One region of the Streptomyces sp. NPDC031365 genome, then DNA from elsewhere that is predicted to be linked to it. Evidence: riboswitches for the same ligand, from Rfam matches in the RefSeq annotation. Region 1 holds a riboswitch; the other holds the start of a gene.
What was found. Region 1 has a riboswitch for glycine ahead of gcvT (glycine cleavage system aminomethyltransferase GcvT). Riboswitches for the same ligand answer to the same signal wherever they lie in the genome.

Region 1 (7,594 bases):
CTGCGCTTGAGGCGTCGGAACGCCTCCCGCCACAGGCTGGCGCCGGTGCTGGTCTCCTTGGTCGCGGCCAGTTCGGCGAGGCGCTGGATCTTGTCGGTCTTGGTGGTGGCGACGCTCATTAGTGCACCCGCACTCTCGGGTCGATGAGGCTGTACGCCAGGTCCACCAGCAAGTTGATCAGGACGTAAATCAGCGCGATGAACATGATGAATCCGACGAGCACGGGGTAGTCACGGCCGTTGATCGCGGTCCAGATGAAAGAACCGATGCCGCCGAAGGAGAACACCGACTCGGTCAGGACCGCGCCGGACAGCAGGGAGCCGGTGAGCAGGCCGACCGCGGTGATCACGGGGAGCATCGCGTTGCGCAGCACATGCCGGCCTCGGATGACGCTCCGCTTGAGACCCTTGGCCTCGGCGGTGCGGACGTAGTCCTCGTCCTGCACCTCGAGGACGCTGGCGCGGGTCATGCGCACGATGACCGCGAGCGGGATGGTGGCCAGGGCGACGGACGGCAGGACCAGATGGGTGATCGCGTTCCAGGAGGCGTCGAACTCACCGGTGAGGATGCCGTCCAGGACGGCGAAGCCGGTCACGTCGGTGGCGTTGATACCGGTGTCCAGGCGCCCGTAGCTGGGAAAGATGCCGAGGTTGACGGCGAAGATCTGCTTGAGGATCAGGGCCAGGAAGAAGACCGGGATGCAGATGCCGACGAGCGAGCCGGAGACCGCGCTGAGGTCGAGCCAGCTACCACGCTTGCGAGCGGCGAAGTAACCGAGCGGGACACCGACAGCCACGGCGATCAGGATCGCCAGCAGGGACAGCTCCACGGTCGCGGGGAACCGCAGGACGAACTCGTCCCACACCGGCTGTCCGGTCTGGGTGGAGGTCCCCAGGTCGAGTTCGAAGATGCGCTTCAGGAAGCGCCAGTACTGAACGTGTACGGGCTGGTCCAGCCCGAGCGCACGGTTGATGCGCGCCACTTCGGCTTCGGTGGCCTTTTCCCCCAGGATCGCTGAGGCCGGTCCACCGGGGAGCCGGTTGAGCCACAGGAAGAGCAGAACCGACAGGCCGAGCAGCGTGGGTATGAGCTGGAGCAGTCTTCGTACGACGAGACGCAGCACCCCGCATGCCCCTTTCTTGCGTGAGGTCTTACATGAATGGACCCGCCCGGCCGCCGAGTTGCGGCGGCCGGGCGGAACCCCCCGTTGTGGTTTTCCTGCCGATCAGGCGCTTACTTGAACGAGGCCTCGGCGAAGACCTCCTGCGTCAGCGGGGAGACGTTCGGCGGGTTCACGTTCTTGGCGAAGGCGATGGCCGGCGGGGAGGACGAGATCGGGACACCCGGGAGGTAGTCCATGATGGCCACGTTGGCCTTCTCGTAGGCGGCGATGCGCTCCTCGGCCTTGCCCAGCTCCGAGCCCGCGTTCACGGCGTCGAAGACCTTCTTGTCCTTGAAGCCCCACTGCTTGTCGAACCCGGCGAACCAGGTGCCGATGAAGTTGTAGCCGTCGTTGAAGTCACCGGTCCAGCCGAGCATGTGCAGGGCGCAGGAGCCCGCCTCGGTGGCGTCCAGGTAGTCCGGGGCCCACTTCATGGCCTTCGGCTTGACGGTGATGCCGGCCTTCTCCAGGTCGGCCTTCATCAGCTCGAACAGGTCCTGCGGGGCAGGCATGTACGGGCGGGTGACCTCGGTCGGGTAGCAGAACTCGATCTCGAGCTTCTCCTCACCGGCCTTCTTGAGGAGGCCCTTGGCCTTGGCGGTGTCGAACGGGTACTTGGTGACGTTCTTGGAGTAGCCCGCGATCGTGTCCGGCATGAACTGGTCGGCGACCTTGCCACCCTCGGGCAGCTGGGTCTTGACCAGGTTCTCCTTGTCGATCGCCTGCGCGATCGCCTGGCGGACGTCCTTCTTCTTGAGGGCCGGGTTCGCCGACTGGCTCATACCGACGTAGAAGAGGTTGAAGACACCACGGGTCGGGACGACGTAGCCGTCCTTCTCGAGGGTCTTGATGTCGGCCGGGGCGACGAGGTCGTAGCCGTCGATGTCACCGGCCTGGAGCGCCTGGCGGCGGCCCTCTTCGGTGTCGATGGTGCGGAAGACCAGGTTCTTGATCTTCGCCTTCTCGCCCCAGTAGTCGTCGAAGCGCTCAAGGGAGACTTCCTTGTTGCCCTTGTTCCACTTCGTGATCTTGTACGGGCCGGTACCGGCGACCGTGCCGGCCTCCTGGCTGTACTTGGGGTACGTGATGGCGTCGCCCTTGGCGGACGCGTCCTGCTTCTTGTACGCCTCGATGGCCTTCGGCGAGTGGATCGCGAGGGCGTTGAGGGAGAAGCCGCCGGGGAGGTTGGCGGAGGGCTTCTTGACCTCGATGACGGCGGTGTTGTCGTCCTTCGCGGTGCAGGACTTGTAGTTCGCCTCGGGCGCCTCCTTGTCCTCGTTCTTCGCGAAGCCACCCATGATGGTCTGCCAGTAGTACGAGACCGCGCTGGACTGGTAGGTGCCCGTCCAGTTGAACCAGTGGTCGTAGTTGGCGCACACGGCCGCGGCGTTGAACGCCTCGCCGTCGTGGAACTTCACGCCCTTGCGCAGGTTGAAGGTCCAGACGGTGCCCTTTTCGTTGCTCGACCAGGTCTCGGCGAGACCGCCGACCAGCTTGGTGCCGCCGGACTCGTGCTCGAGCAGGGCCTCGAACGCCTGCCGCGTCACGCGGAAGGTTTCACCGTCGCTCGCGAGGGCAGGGTCCAGGGAACCCGGGTCACCGGCACCGGCGAAGACGAAGGTGTCCTTCGAGCCGCCGCTCTGGTTGTCACTGTCCCGCTCGCTGGAGCAGCCCGTGGCAATCAGACCGACCGCCACCGCGGCCGTGATCGCCCGAGCGACTGGGGACTTGGGTATGCGCATATTGGGGCCACTCCGGGTCCGCTATGTGGATGCATCTTGACCGGCCGAACACTACCTACGTTCGCAGGGAGTCAGGAACAGTCCGGATAGCGGTGATACCTACCTGAGATCTGAACACTTGACATATGGGATGGTTCAGGCACCCCGCCATCGAGATTTAACCCTTCTGACACAGAAGACGGCCCGCCGGGGGGCGTTCGAAGGGCGACGAGCGACGTGGAGATCGGGTGAAACCGCAGGTGACAGGCGGTTAAAGGGTGATCGCTGAGCGCGCATGGCCATTAATCTGACGCGAAATCACCGCCGGCCGAACCGGGGGTCCGGGCCGCTTCGGCCACGTGTCCACCTGGTGGACACGGTGACGCTGAGTCAGCACGAGCCGGAGCGCGGCCGGTGGGCAGCGCCGGGGGTAGCACGGATACGGCCCGGTCAGCGGTGGTGCGCGGGCGGGTAGCCGTAGCCCGAGGCCGGGGGCTGAACGGCGCCGTGCGCCTCGCGGTCGTAGAAGGGCCGGGCGTTGGCCCGCAGCCACATCGCGACCGGGTCGTGCTCGTCGGACATCGCGACGGTCGACACGGGCAGTCCGTCCGGGACCGCGGCGAGGGACTGCTGCATCATCGCGCGCACCGCGTCCACGGCGGGCGGGGAGGCGTCGTACACGTCCAGGCCGATGGCGAGGTACGGGGCACCCAGGGCGGGCTGCACCCAGGCGCGGCGCAGTCCGCGGACCGCCGGGGTGCGGTGGGCGTTCTGCGCGAGGAGGGCGTAGAACTGCGGGATCTCGATGGCGGGTTCGGAGAGCCTCAGCGGTCCGGCGGGCTGGCGGTCCAGACCGCCGGCGATCCGGCGCAGGTCCAGCCAGGGGATGCCGACGCCGCCGCCCGGGGCGTGCGGATTGAGCCAGAGTCCGTAGCGGTCGGGGAAGAGCGCCCGGGCCGCTTCGAGGCCGTCGATCACCTCGTACGATCTGTTCCAGCCGCTGGCCGACAGTTCCTGCGCGGAGGTGACGCAGGGCGCGTAGCCGAAGCCGTCGACCTCCATGTTCCCGTACTGGGCGTCGGGGGAGCCGGCCTGGCCGTGCCACAGCAGCATCCAGACCTGGCCGGACGAAGGAGTGGCGAGAGCGCGCAGCAACGCCTCGTAGGCGTCGTAACGCCCGGGCGTCACCTGGCGCAGCATGTGCTCGACCTGCCCGGCCGCCGCGGTGCCAGCGCTCACTTTGTATCGCCCCTTTGTACAACCTCGCCAGCGGATGAACCTAGCTTATGCCGCCGGCGGTGAGGCGAGGTCGGGTGTGCGGTGCCGGGTGCGGTGCCGGGTGCGGGACCGGGTGGTCCGCAGGTGTGCTGTGCGCGGGAGAGCTCGGGTGGTGGCGTTGTGTGGCGGGTGCCGGTGCGTTGGGGTTGTTCGCGCAGTTCCCCGCGCCCCTGGGGGGTTGGTCGCGGCCGCGCGGCGGAGCCGTAGGTCGGTTCAGCGCCGCGCCCCTGGGGGGTTGGTCGCGGCCGCGCGGCGGAGCCGTGGGTCGGTTCAGCGCCGCGCACCTGGGGGTTACCGCTGACGCTGGTAAAAGGGGTTGACGTGGGTGCGCATCCAGTCGGCCACCAGGTCCTGGGCGATGTCCAGGACGATCAGGTTGACCGGCCAAGGGGCCGGCATGCGGCCCAGGGCCCGGCCCAGGGCGTCCAGGGGGAGGGTGCGGGCGTCGCCCTCCCAGTGGGCCAGTTCCACGCCGACGAAGAGGACCGGGTCCGCCGTCTCGATCGCGGCGAGGCAGCGGCGGGCGGTCGTCACCACGCCGATGGCCTCGAACTCCTCCGAGGCCGCGGCCAGGAAGTCAACCGGGTCGTCCTGCCAGTCGGGCTGGAACAGCCGGACCCGGCCGCCGCTCGCCGGGCCGTCCAGCGGCCCGTGTCCGGCCCGGCACAGTTCGGCCACGGCGGCCGGCGGCAGCGGGACGGAGACCACGCCACCGGGGTTCACCGCGATCCCGGCCTGCGGTGGCAGACCGCGGGCGAACTCCACGGCGGGCGCGATGGTGTACGACAGGTGGGAGCCGACGACCTGGCGGAACTGTTCCTCGGAGCTGAACACGGGGACGTAGGCCTGCCCGTCGAGTTCCATGGTGGGCAGGTCCAGCGGGCCACTGTGCGGGCCGCCGCCGCTGGGCAGCGGGACCCAGACGAAGCTGCGGCCCAGCACCTCCATGATCCTGGCGCCCGCCGACGGAACGCCGAGGGACGCGGAAAGCACCTCCTCCAGCTCGTTGCCGGGCCATCCGCCGTGCGGATGGGGGTGCGTCTGGGCCGGGAAACCCGCCGGGAAGTCCATCGTTCGCCTACCGCCTGCCTGGAACCACTGCTGTGGTCGGCAAGGTTATCCGGTCAGTCCGCGAAGCCGATCCTGCGCAGCGCGTTCGCCGCGTCCCGGTCGATCAGCACCGCCGAACCACAGCCCGCGGGCAGCCGGCCGCGCTCCACCGCGCGCAACAGCCTGTCGCTCGCCGCGCGGTGGCGCCCGAACGCGTACCGGGAGACGCCGCGTCCGCGCTCGCGCTGCCCGGCCAGGGCCTGCTGCGGGGTGACGTCGAGCAGCAGCAGGTGCAGGCTCGCCCCCCGGCGGCGGGCCTCGCGGGCGAGCCAGCGCCGCACCCATGCCTGCGTACCGCAGTCGTGGACGACGACCGCCCCACCGGCGCGCAGCGACCGGCGCAGACCGGCGTAGTGGGCGAGGCGGACCAGGGGGCGGTAGACGGCGTAGGGGAGGAAGCGGGGCATGCGGTGGTCCCAGCGGTCACGGCTGTCCTGGGAGTCGACGCGGGCACCGCGCACCGCGCGGCGCATCAGTGTGGACTTGCCGCTGCCGGGCAGTCCGGTGACCACGACGAGGTCGCGGGGCCCGAAGAGCAGCGCGCGTGGGCTGCGGCCGCCCCGCTCGCGCAGGTCGCGGACGACGGGCGCCGGCAGCGCCCCGCGGGCCCGCGCGGCCGACTGCGGGGGCAGCGCGACGCCCGTGGTGGTGGCGCACGCCGTGGTCCTGTTCACCGTGATGGTCCTCCCCTGGGGCCGGCACGAGTCCGGGTCCCCGCTGAGCGTAAAGAGAAAGTAATGCCAGGTGCCTCTCGTTTCCGTGCCTTTCCTGAAACAGGCCTGTCACAGCTCCCTGTGACCGTGCCCGTACAACCTGTGCATCCCAGGGAAGGGTCCCCCTGCCGCGCCCTCGCGATGCGTGCAATGATGAGCGCGCCAACTGCATACCGGCCGTTTGAATCCGCGCGGGAGAGTCCCCGGCACCGTTTGCCGCCGGGGCGCCGAAGGAGCAAGTCCCTCCCTTGAATCTCTCAGGCCCCGTTACCGCGCGGGCGAGGCACATCTGAAAAGCGGGCCGCTGCAGCCGTGCTCCAGTGGCTCCACCCAAGGTGCAAACCATGATCCTCCCCGTGCGGGCGGTCATGGCGAACCTCTCAGGTTCCGATGACAGATGGGGAGGAACGCCCTCGCCTTCCCCCATCGTCTTTGGGAGACCGACCGATGAGCAGTACCGAACCTCGCCGGACCGCGCTCGATGCCCTGCATCGCTCGCTCGGCGCGACGATGACCGACTTCGCCGGCTGGGACATGCCCCTGCGCTACGGCTCCGAGCGCGACGAGCACAACGCCGTACGCACGAAGGCCGGCCTCTTCGACCTCTCGCACATGGGCGAGATCGCGGTCACCGGCCCGGCCGCCGCCGCACTCCTCGACCACGCCCTCGTCGGCAACATCAGTGGCGTCAAGCCCGGCCGCGCCCGCTACACCATGATCTGCCGCGAGGACGGCGGCATCCTGGACGACCTGATCGTCTACCGGCTCGGTGAGTCGGAGTACATGGTCGTCGCCAACGCCTCCAACGCCCAGACGGTGCTCGACGCCCTCCTCGAGCGCTCGGCCGGCTTCGATGCCGAGATCCGCGACGACCGCGACGCGTACGCGCTGCTCGCCGTGCAGGGCCCCGAGTCCCAGGCCATCCTCGCTTCGCTCACCGACGCCGACCTGGACGGCCTGAAGTACTACGCCGGTCTGCCGGGCACGGTCGCCGGTGTCCCCGCACTCGTCGCCCGCACCGGTTACACCGGCGAGGACGGCTTCGAGCTGTTCGTGAAGCCGGAGCACGCGGTCGAGCTGTGGCAGGCGCTGACCAAGGCCGGTGAGGGCGCGGGCCTGGTGCCGTGCGGGCTGTCCTGCCGGGACACGCTGCGCCTGGAGGCGGGCATGCCGCTGTACGGGAACGAGCTGAGCACCTCCCTGACGCCCTTCGACGCCGGTTTTGGCCGGGTGGTGAAGTTCGAGAAGGAGGGCGACTTCGTGGGCCGCGCCGCCCTGGCCCAGGCCGCCGAGCGCGCCGCCGCCGAGCCGCCCCGTGTCCTGGTCGGCCTGGTCGCCGAGGGCCGCCGGGTGCCGCGCGCCGGGTACGCGGTGGTGGCCGGCGGCGAGGTGGTCGGCGAGGTCACCTCCGGTGCCCCCTCCCCCACGCTGGGCAAGCCGATCGCGATGGCGTACGTCGACCCGGCGCACGCGGCGCCCGGCACCGAGGGCGTCGGCGTGGACATCCGGGGCAGCCACGAGCCCTACGAGGTCGTGGCGCTGCCGTTCTACAAGCGGCAGAAGTGACACCGTCGTAGGACGGTTCCTCGCGTCCTCGCGTCCTCGCTTCT
Region 2 (7,594 bases), on a different contig from region 1:
CGGGATCAGGCAGATGGTGCGCTGATCGTCACCGTTGGCCCGGTGGTAGCCGCGTACGGCGAGCAGACCGGCCAGCTCGCCCTGCGAGCCGGCGTTGGGCTGGAGGGACACCTTGTCGTAGCCGGTGACCTCGGCCAGACGCTCCTCCAGCTCGTGGATGAGCGTCAGGTAGCCCTGCGCCTGCTCGGCGGGCACGAAGGGGTGCAGCTGCCCGAACTCGGGCCAGGTGACCGGCTCCATCTCGGTGGTCGCGTTGAGCTTCATGGTGCAGGAGCCCAGCGGGATCATGCCGCGGTCCAGCGCGTAGTCGCGGTCGGCGAGGCGGCGCAGATAGCGCAGCATCGCGGTCTCGGAGCGGTGCTGCTGGAAGACGGGGTGCGTCAGGTATTCGTCGTTGCGCAGCAGGGCGTCGGGCAGTGCGTCCCGAACGGCCGCGTCCAGGGCCTCGACGTCGCCCTCGACGCCGAAAGCGCTCCACACGGCGGTCAGCTGCGCCCGGGTGGTGGTTTCGTCGCAGGCGATCGAGACGTGGTCGGCGTCGACAAGACGCAGGTTGACGCCGTTGTCACGGGCGGCGGCGACGATCCCGGCGGCCCGCCCGGCGACGCGCACGGTCAGCGTGTCGAAGTAGGACCCGTGCACGATCTCGGCCCCGCCGGCCCGCAGCCCCTCGGCGAGGACGGTGGCGTACCGGTGCGTGCGCCGGGCGATGATCCTCAGGCCCTCGGGGCCGTGGTACACGGCGTACATCCCTGCCATGACGGCGAGCAGAACCTGGGCCGTGCAGATGTTGCTGGTGGCCTTCTCACGGCGGATGTGCTGCTCACGGGTCTGCAGAGCCAGGCGGTACGCCTTGTGTCCGTCCACGTCGACGGAGACGCCGACGAGCCGCCCGGGCAGGCTGCGTGCCATCTTGTCCTGCACGGCCATGTAACCGGCGTGCGGCCCGCCGAAGCCCATCGGCACGCCGAAGCGCTGGGTGGTGCCGACCGCGATGTCCGCGCCGAGTTCGCCGGGCGACTTCAGCAGGGTGAGGGCGAGCAGGTCGGCGGCGACGGTGACGAGTGCCCCGAGCGCGTGCGCCTGGTCGATCACCGGCTTGATGTCGCGCACCGCGCCGGAGGCGCCCGGGTACTGGATCAGTACGCCGTTGATCTCACGCTCGGCGAGCCCGGCGGGGATGCCGTCGCTCAGGTCGGCGACGACAACGTCGACGCCGGTCGGCTCGGCACGGGTCTCGATCACGGCGATGGTCTGCGGCAGGGCGTCCGCGTCGACCAGGAACAGGCCCTTCTTGTTCTTGCCCATGCGCCGCGACAGTGCCATCGCCTCGGCGGCGGCGGTGCCCTCGTCGAGCAGGGAGGCACCGGAGGTGGGCAGACCGGTGAGCTCGGCCACCACGGTCTGGAAGTTCAGCAGTGCCTCGAGCCGGCCCTGGGAGATCTCCGGCTGGTACGGCGTGTAGGCCGTGTACCACGCGGGGTTCTCCATCACGTTGCGCAGGATGACGGGCGGTGTGAAGGTGCCGTAGTACCCGAGCCCGATCATGGAGCCGAGCACCTGGTTGCGGTCGGCCAGCGAACGCAGCTCGGCCAGCACCTCGGCCTCGCTCCGCGCACCCGGCAGGTCCAGCGCTTCGGCGTTCTTGATCACATCCGGCACGGCGGCGGCCGTCAGCTCGTCGAGCGAGCCGTAGCCGACCTGGGCGAGCATCTTGGCCCGGGCCTCGTGGTCGGGGCCGATGTGGCGCTGCTCGAAGGGGATTCCCCGTTCGAGCTCGGAGAGCGGAGTGCGAGGGGCGGTCATTGAGGAGGCCTCCTGGTCTGACGACCTTCGAGGGGCACCACGGCACAGGTGCCCGGACGGCCTCCCCCTCTGTCATCTCAACCTGAGAGCTTCACCGGAACGCCCGGGGCGGTCCGGCTTTCACCGTCGGTGAGAGCGGAAGCCGTCGACACCCGCCCTGCTTTCCAGAGTGACCTCGTCCGTGCGGTACGTGTGCCTGAGAGATTCCGGGGAGGATTTGCTCCTTCGGCGCCTCCGATGGTGCCTGGAGGACTCTCCCGCACGGGGTCAGCAGCCGATTGCCAGCGTACCAGCGAGGACCGCACCGGGGCTTCGAGTGGCCGCACCGCCGATTGTGCCGTTTCGTGGTGCTTAGGGATGAGTTTGCGACCAGTGGAGGGCCCGTGCAGACCGACATCGATCCGCGCCATCTGATAGGCCGCAAGGCGTTCGACCGCAACGGAACCCGGATCGGCACGGTCGACGAGGTCTACCTCGACGACGCCACAGGCGTACCGGAGTGGGCGGCGATACGCACCGGCCTGTTCAGCAGGGACGCCTTCGTCCCGCTGGAGCCCAGCGAACTGATCGACGGCATCCTCCACGTGCCGTTCGAACGGACTCTGATCAAGGACGCACCCGACTTCGGCGTGGGCCGCCACCTCTCCCCCGAACAGGAGCTCCAGCTCTACCACCACTACGGTCTGGACATCGCCGCGCCTCCCCCGCTCCAGGACCGCGACTTCGGCAAACTCGCGGGCAAGGACAAGCCGGTCTGACCCTCCGGCTCCCCCCGCTCAGCTCTCCGCCCGCGCCCCGCCGGCCGCCGTCCTCTCGTCCTCCCCCGGTCTTCGTGGCACCAGCGGCAGCGGATCCGCCGGTTCCAGGGCCGGGTCGTCGGTGCGGAAGGTCTTCACCCGGCCCGGCTCCGAGTCGGGAGTCTCGAAGCGCACGGTGACCCGGCCCAGCCCGCTGCCCTGCACCCAGCCGTGCCCGTGCGCCGTGTGCCGTACGTCGTGCCCGGCCGGCCAGCGCCGCTCGGGAGGCGTCCGGCTCTCGGACGCGGGCGCGGCTTCGGGGTCCTCTGGGACGGGTTCCTCCTCGTCCACGCCCGCCGCCTGTGCGAACAGGTCCTCCTGCGTGTAGTCGGCCAGTCCGCTGACCCCCACCCCGAGCAGCCGCACACCGCCCGTGGTGTCGACCGAGTCCAGCAACCTCGCCGCGGCCTCCCGCACCACCGCCGGATCGTCCGTGGGTCCGCGCAGCGTCTCCGACCGGGTGAGGGTGGAGAAGTCGTACCTCCGCACCTTGAGGACGATGGTCCGCCCCGACAGTCCCGCTCCCCGCAGTCTGCGCACACACCGGTCGGCGAGCCGCCGGACCTCCAGGGCGACGCGCACCCGCTCGTGGATGTCCACGTCGTAGGTGTCCTCGACCGACACCGACTTGGTCTCCCGGTCGGCCACCACAGGCCGCTCGTCCCGCGCCAGCGCCATCGCGAACAGCGCGTGCCCGTGAGCCCTGCCCAGCAGCCGTACGAGCTCGTCCTCCCCCGCTTGGGCAAGCTCATCGACCGTGTGGATCCCGGCCCGGCGCAGATGATCACCGGTTGCCGGGCCCACGCCGGGCAGGGTCCGTACGGACAGCGGTCCCAGCAGCACCCGCTCCGTGCCCGGCTCGATCAGCACCAGCCCGTCCGGCTTCGCCTGCTCCGACGCGATCTTCGCCAGCATCTTGGAGGCGGCCAGCCCCACCGACCCGGTGAGTCCCGTGACCGCCCGTATGTCCGCGCGGAGCTTCACCCCGGCCAGGCGGGCCGACCCCTCGTCCCAGGCGGTGCCGCCGGCCTCCAGGTCCACGAACGCCTCGTCCAGGCTGAGCGGTTCCACCAGGGGGGACAGGGACCGCAGCAGTCCCATCACGTGCTCGCTGATCGACCGGTACAGGGCGAACCTCGGCACCAGATACGCGGCGTTCGGCGCGAGACGCCGGGCCTGCGCCATGGGCATCGCCGAATGGACGCCGAAGACCCGCGCCTCGTACGAGGCGGTGGCGACCACACCCCGCGGTCCCAGCCCACCCACGACCACGGCTTTCCCGCGCAGACTCGGCTTGGACGCCTGCTCCACCGAGGCGAAGAAGGCATCCATGTCGAGGTGGAGAATCGTGGGTGCGGATCTCACATCTCCGATGCTGCCCCACGCCACTGACATTGCCCTCTCCGGAGGGCCTCGGACTGCCCCAGAAGGCCCAGGACAGTCCTCAGACGGCCCTGTTCCGCCGCCGCGCCAGCTCGTCCATCGGATGGTGGCCGACCAGCGTCTCCCCCGTGTCGATGCGCTCACCGTGCAGCTGGGACAGCGCGCTCTCGACATCCCGCCACACCACGCCCACGGCGATACCGAAGACCCCCTGACCGCCCTGGAGCAGGGCGTGCACCTCGTCGGGCGAGGTGCACTCGTACACCGTGGCCCCATCGCTCATCAGCGTCATGCGCTCCAGGTCGCTGAAGCCACGCTCACGCAGGTGCTGTACGGCGGTGCGGATGTTCTGCAGGGAGACGCCCGTGTCCAGGAACCGCTTGACGATCTTCAGCACGACGACGTCACGGAAGCTGTACAGCCGTTGTGTGCCCGATCCCTGGGCCGGTCGCACGCTCGGCTCGACCAGTCCCGTGCGGGCCCAGTAGTCGAGCTGCCGGTAGGTGATACCGGCGGCGGCGCAGGCCGTGGGCCCCCGGTAGCCGATCTCCTCGGACGCCATGACCGCCGCACCTCCACCGCTCGGCACAGCCGCCGACCGCTGCGAAGCGTGATCGATCGCACCGCCGTGCCCGGGATACCCCCGGCCCGGGCGGAGCCGGGAGCTCTGGGGAGGATACGGCCCGCTCGCCCCGAAACCGGGTTCGGGGGCACCCCCAGCCGTACCGTCGCCGCTGCTTCTCACGCCGACCTCCGTCCTTGACCTGCCTCCCCGACGGTAGGCAGTCACCAAGGGTGCGTCAACGATCGCCACACTCGGCACGCCGAGTGATAATCACCCTAAGAGTGGTTTCCCGTGCCTCGCCGTGGGGAAAGGCTAGCCGAATGCCTGCCCTGCGGGCCATGGCGGCCGACGCGGCTGCGCTCGCCCTCTGCCCTCACTGGTTGCTGCTTCCGAAGTCCTCCGGCGAAATCTGGTCGAGGAACTCGCGGAACTTCTCCACCTCGTCCTCCTGCTCGTCCGGGATCGCGATCCCGGCGTCGTCGAGCACCGTGTCACTGCCGTAGATCGGCGTGCCCGTTCGCAGCGCCAGCGCTATGGCGTCGGAGGGGCGGGCACTCACCTCGACCCCGCTGGCGAAGACCAGCTCCGCGTAGAAGACACCCTCGCGCAGATCGGTGATGCGCACCTCCGTGAGCTCCTGTCCGACGGCTTCCAGCACGTCCTTGAACAGGTCGTGGGTCAGCGGCCGTGCCGGTGCCATGCCCTGCTGGGCGAAGGCGATGGCCGTCGCCTCCCCCGGTCCGATCCAGATGGGGAGGTAGCGGTCGCCGCCCACTTCACGCAACAGCACGATCGGTTGGTTGGAGGGCATCTCGACCCGGACACCTACGACATCGAGCTCGTTCACACAGCAACCCTAGGCCGTGCCCGGGACGTTTGGGTAGTCGGGCAGGGATCGGGTGGCCGATCCACCTCCCCGGACCGTCCACCTCAGGGCAGCCGCACCCCGAGCGCCGACTGCACCAGCGCCGCGTGCAGCTTCACCGCGAGACCGGCCAGCTCCTTCGTGCGCGCTTCGGCGTAGGCCCTGGTCTGCGGGTTCCGGTGGCGCCGCAGCGGAGCGACGACCTGGTCCACCAGACCGGCCTCCCGGTCGGCGGCGGCCTTCATCACCCTGAGGTGACGTGGCTCGATCCCGAACCGCCCCAGCTCGGTGATGAGCCCCGCGAGCGTCACCGCCGCGGCGTCGTACACCCCGTCCGCCACCGGGGCGAGCAGGCCGTACGACTCCCACTCGGCGAGCTCGGGTTCCCCGACGCCGGCGGCGGCCAGCAACTGGCAGCGCCCGATACGGGCCGCCACGGGCTCCTCTGCGGCGGCCTCGTGAACGGCCTCACCGTCACCCGGACAGCTCAGCACCGGCAGCGGGACGGCCTCCCCACGCTCCATGGCCGCCAGGTGCTCCCGGATCACCTTGAGCGGCAGATAGTGGTCGCGCTGCATCCGCAGCACATGACCGAGGCGCTCGACGTCCCCGGCGCTGAACTTGCGGTACCCCGAGGGAGTCCGCTGCGGCTCGATCAGCCCCTCCGACTCCAGGAAACGGATCTTGGAGATGGTGACGCCGGGAAACTCCTCACGCAGCACGTTCAGCACCGCGCCGATGCTCATCAGCCCGGTGTCCGTGGCGGCGGTGCCGTTGTCGGCACCGCCGCTCGGTGTCTGCAGCATGGACCTTCCCTGGGGTCCCCCGGCCGGAACCGGGGCCGTCAGTAGCCCCGCTGGCTCGCGTGGAAGACCAGCCGGTACTTGCCGATCTGCACCTCGTCACCGTTGGACAGGGTGACCTGGTCGATCCGCTCACGGTTGACGTAGGTGCCGTTCAGGCTGCCGACGTCGGCCACCGTGAACGAGCCGTCCGGACCCCGGCGGAACTCCACGTGCCGACGGGAGACCGTGACGTCGTCCAGGAAGATGTCGCTCTGCGGGTGACGCCCGGCCGTGGTCAGGTCGCCGTCCAGCAGGAAGCGGCTGCCCGAGTTCGGGCCGCGGCGCACGACCAGGAGCGCGGACCCCATCGGCAGCGCGTCGACGGCCGCCTGCGCCTCCGGTGAGAGCGTCGGCATCGCCGTCTGGCCGGTGGCCTCGGCGTCGTAGGCCTCGAGACCGGAGATCGAGATCGTGGACGTCGTCTCGGAAGGGCGCTCCGGAGCCACTCCGGGCTTCAGCGGTGCGCCGCAGTTGGAGCAGAAACGGCTGTTCTCCGCGTTGCGGTTACCGCACCTCGTACACACCAGGGCCGACATGGACGGATCCTCCTGCCGCGGCTGCCCACCAGGGGCTTGGGACGCGTACGGGCCGGAATGCCCTGCACCCGTACCTGAGGTCGACGGTTGCCCGAAACCTATGCCGCCCGACTGTGCGGGGTCAACGGACTGCGCGCCCTGACCGACCTGGTCCCGGAACAGCGGACGCTGACCTTCCGCATCAGGCTGTGCGCGATGGCGAGCGGTCGCGTTGGCGCTGTCCTCTCGCCGCGCGCTCTTGCCGAACAACTTCGCAAACAACTTCACGGGCGATTCCCCTTGAACGAAACAGACCCGCCCGTGGGGCAGGACGAACCCTGACTGAACACATTGGCCGACCCGGACATCTTCACAACGTCCGCCTCCGCCAGACAGTTTCCACCACGCACCACCCATTCGGTGCGCCGACCCCCCGCAACCTCATGCCCTGGGCTGACGCCTCCCATGCACCCCGGGTTCACTGGGAGGACGACCGAGCGTAGTCAGGCCGCTCCGCCGCCCGCAAGGCATCCACGACGATCTTGGCGGACCGCTCCACGGTAACGGCGGCCTGTTCCTTCTCGAGAGTCTGCACCACGCCTCCGGGGATGTTGAGCGCCGGCTCGAGGTCCTGCGGCTTGCCGATGACCTTGAAACGATAGGGCGCTGCGATCTTGTTCCCGTCCACGCCGACGCCCGCCCCGGAATCCGTCAGGTAGGTGTTCGCGACCACCCGCACACCGTTCACCTGGATCGCCTCGGCACCGGCCGCGCGCAGCTCCTGGATGGCGTCGAGCAGCATGTTCGCCTCGACCGTC

Region 2: it holds a riboswitch for glycine, as region 1 does, so the genes downstream of both, gcvP (aminomethyl-transferring glycine dehydrogenase) here and gcvT (glycine cleavage system aminomethyltransferase GcvT) in region 1, are expected to answer to the same signal.

What each region holds. Positions count from the first base shown of each region.
Region 1 is NZ_JBVIIM010000013.1:108,150-115,743, forward strand. It holds gene ACZ5C2_RS20595 (ABC transporter permease) at 1-119, opposite strand, end outside; gene ACZ5C2_RS20600 (ABC transporter permease) at 119-1,123, opposite strand; gene ACZ5C2_RS20605 (ABC transporter substrate-binding protein) at 1,234-2,904, opposite strand; gene ACZ5C2_RS20610 (enhanced serine sensitivity protein SseB C-terminal domain-containing protein) at 3,334-4,083, opposite strand; gene ACZ5C2_RS20615 (enhanced serine sensitivity protein SseB) at 4,453-5,232, opposite strand; gene ACZ5C2_RS20620 (AAA family ATPase) at 5,286-5,945, opposite strand; glycine riboswitch at 6,167-6,267, shown strand; glycine riboswitch at 6,268-6,391, shown strand; gene gcvT (glycine cleavage system aminomethyltransferase GcvT) at 6,432-7,550, shown strand.
Region 2 is NZ_JBVIIM010000043.1:34,183-41,776, forward strand. It holds gene gcvP (aminomethyl-transferring glycine dehydrogenase) at 1-1,806, opposite strand, end outside; glycine riboswitch at 1,981-2,076, opposite strand; gene ACZ5C2_RS36200 (PRC-barrel domain-containing protein) at 2,190-2,564, shown strand; gene ACZ5C2_RS36205 (DNA polymerase IV) at 2,583-3,968, opposite strand; gene ACZ5C2_RS36210 (MerR family transcriptional regulator) at 4,048-4,731, opposite strand; gene ACZ5C2_RS36215 (bifunctional nuclease family protein) at 4,925-5,398, opposite strand; gene ftsR (transcriptional regulator FtsR) at 5,482-6,222, opposite strand; gene ACZ5C2_RS36225 (FHA domain-containing protein) at 6,261-7,193, opposite strand; gene ACZ5C2_RS36230 (DUF881 domain-containing protein) at 7,255-7,594, opposite strand, start outside.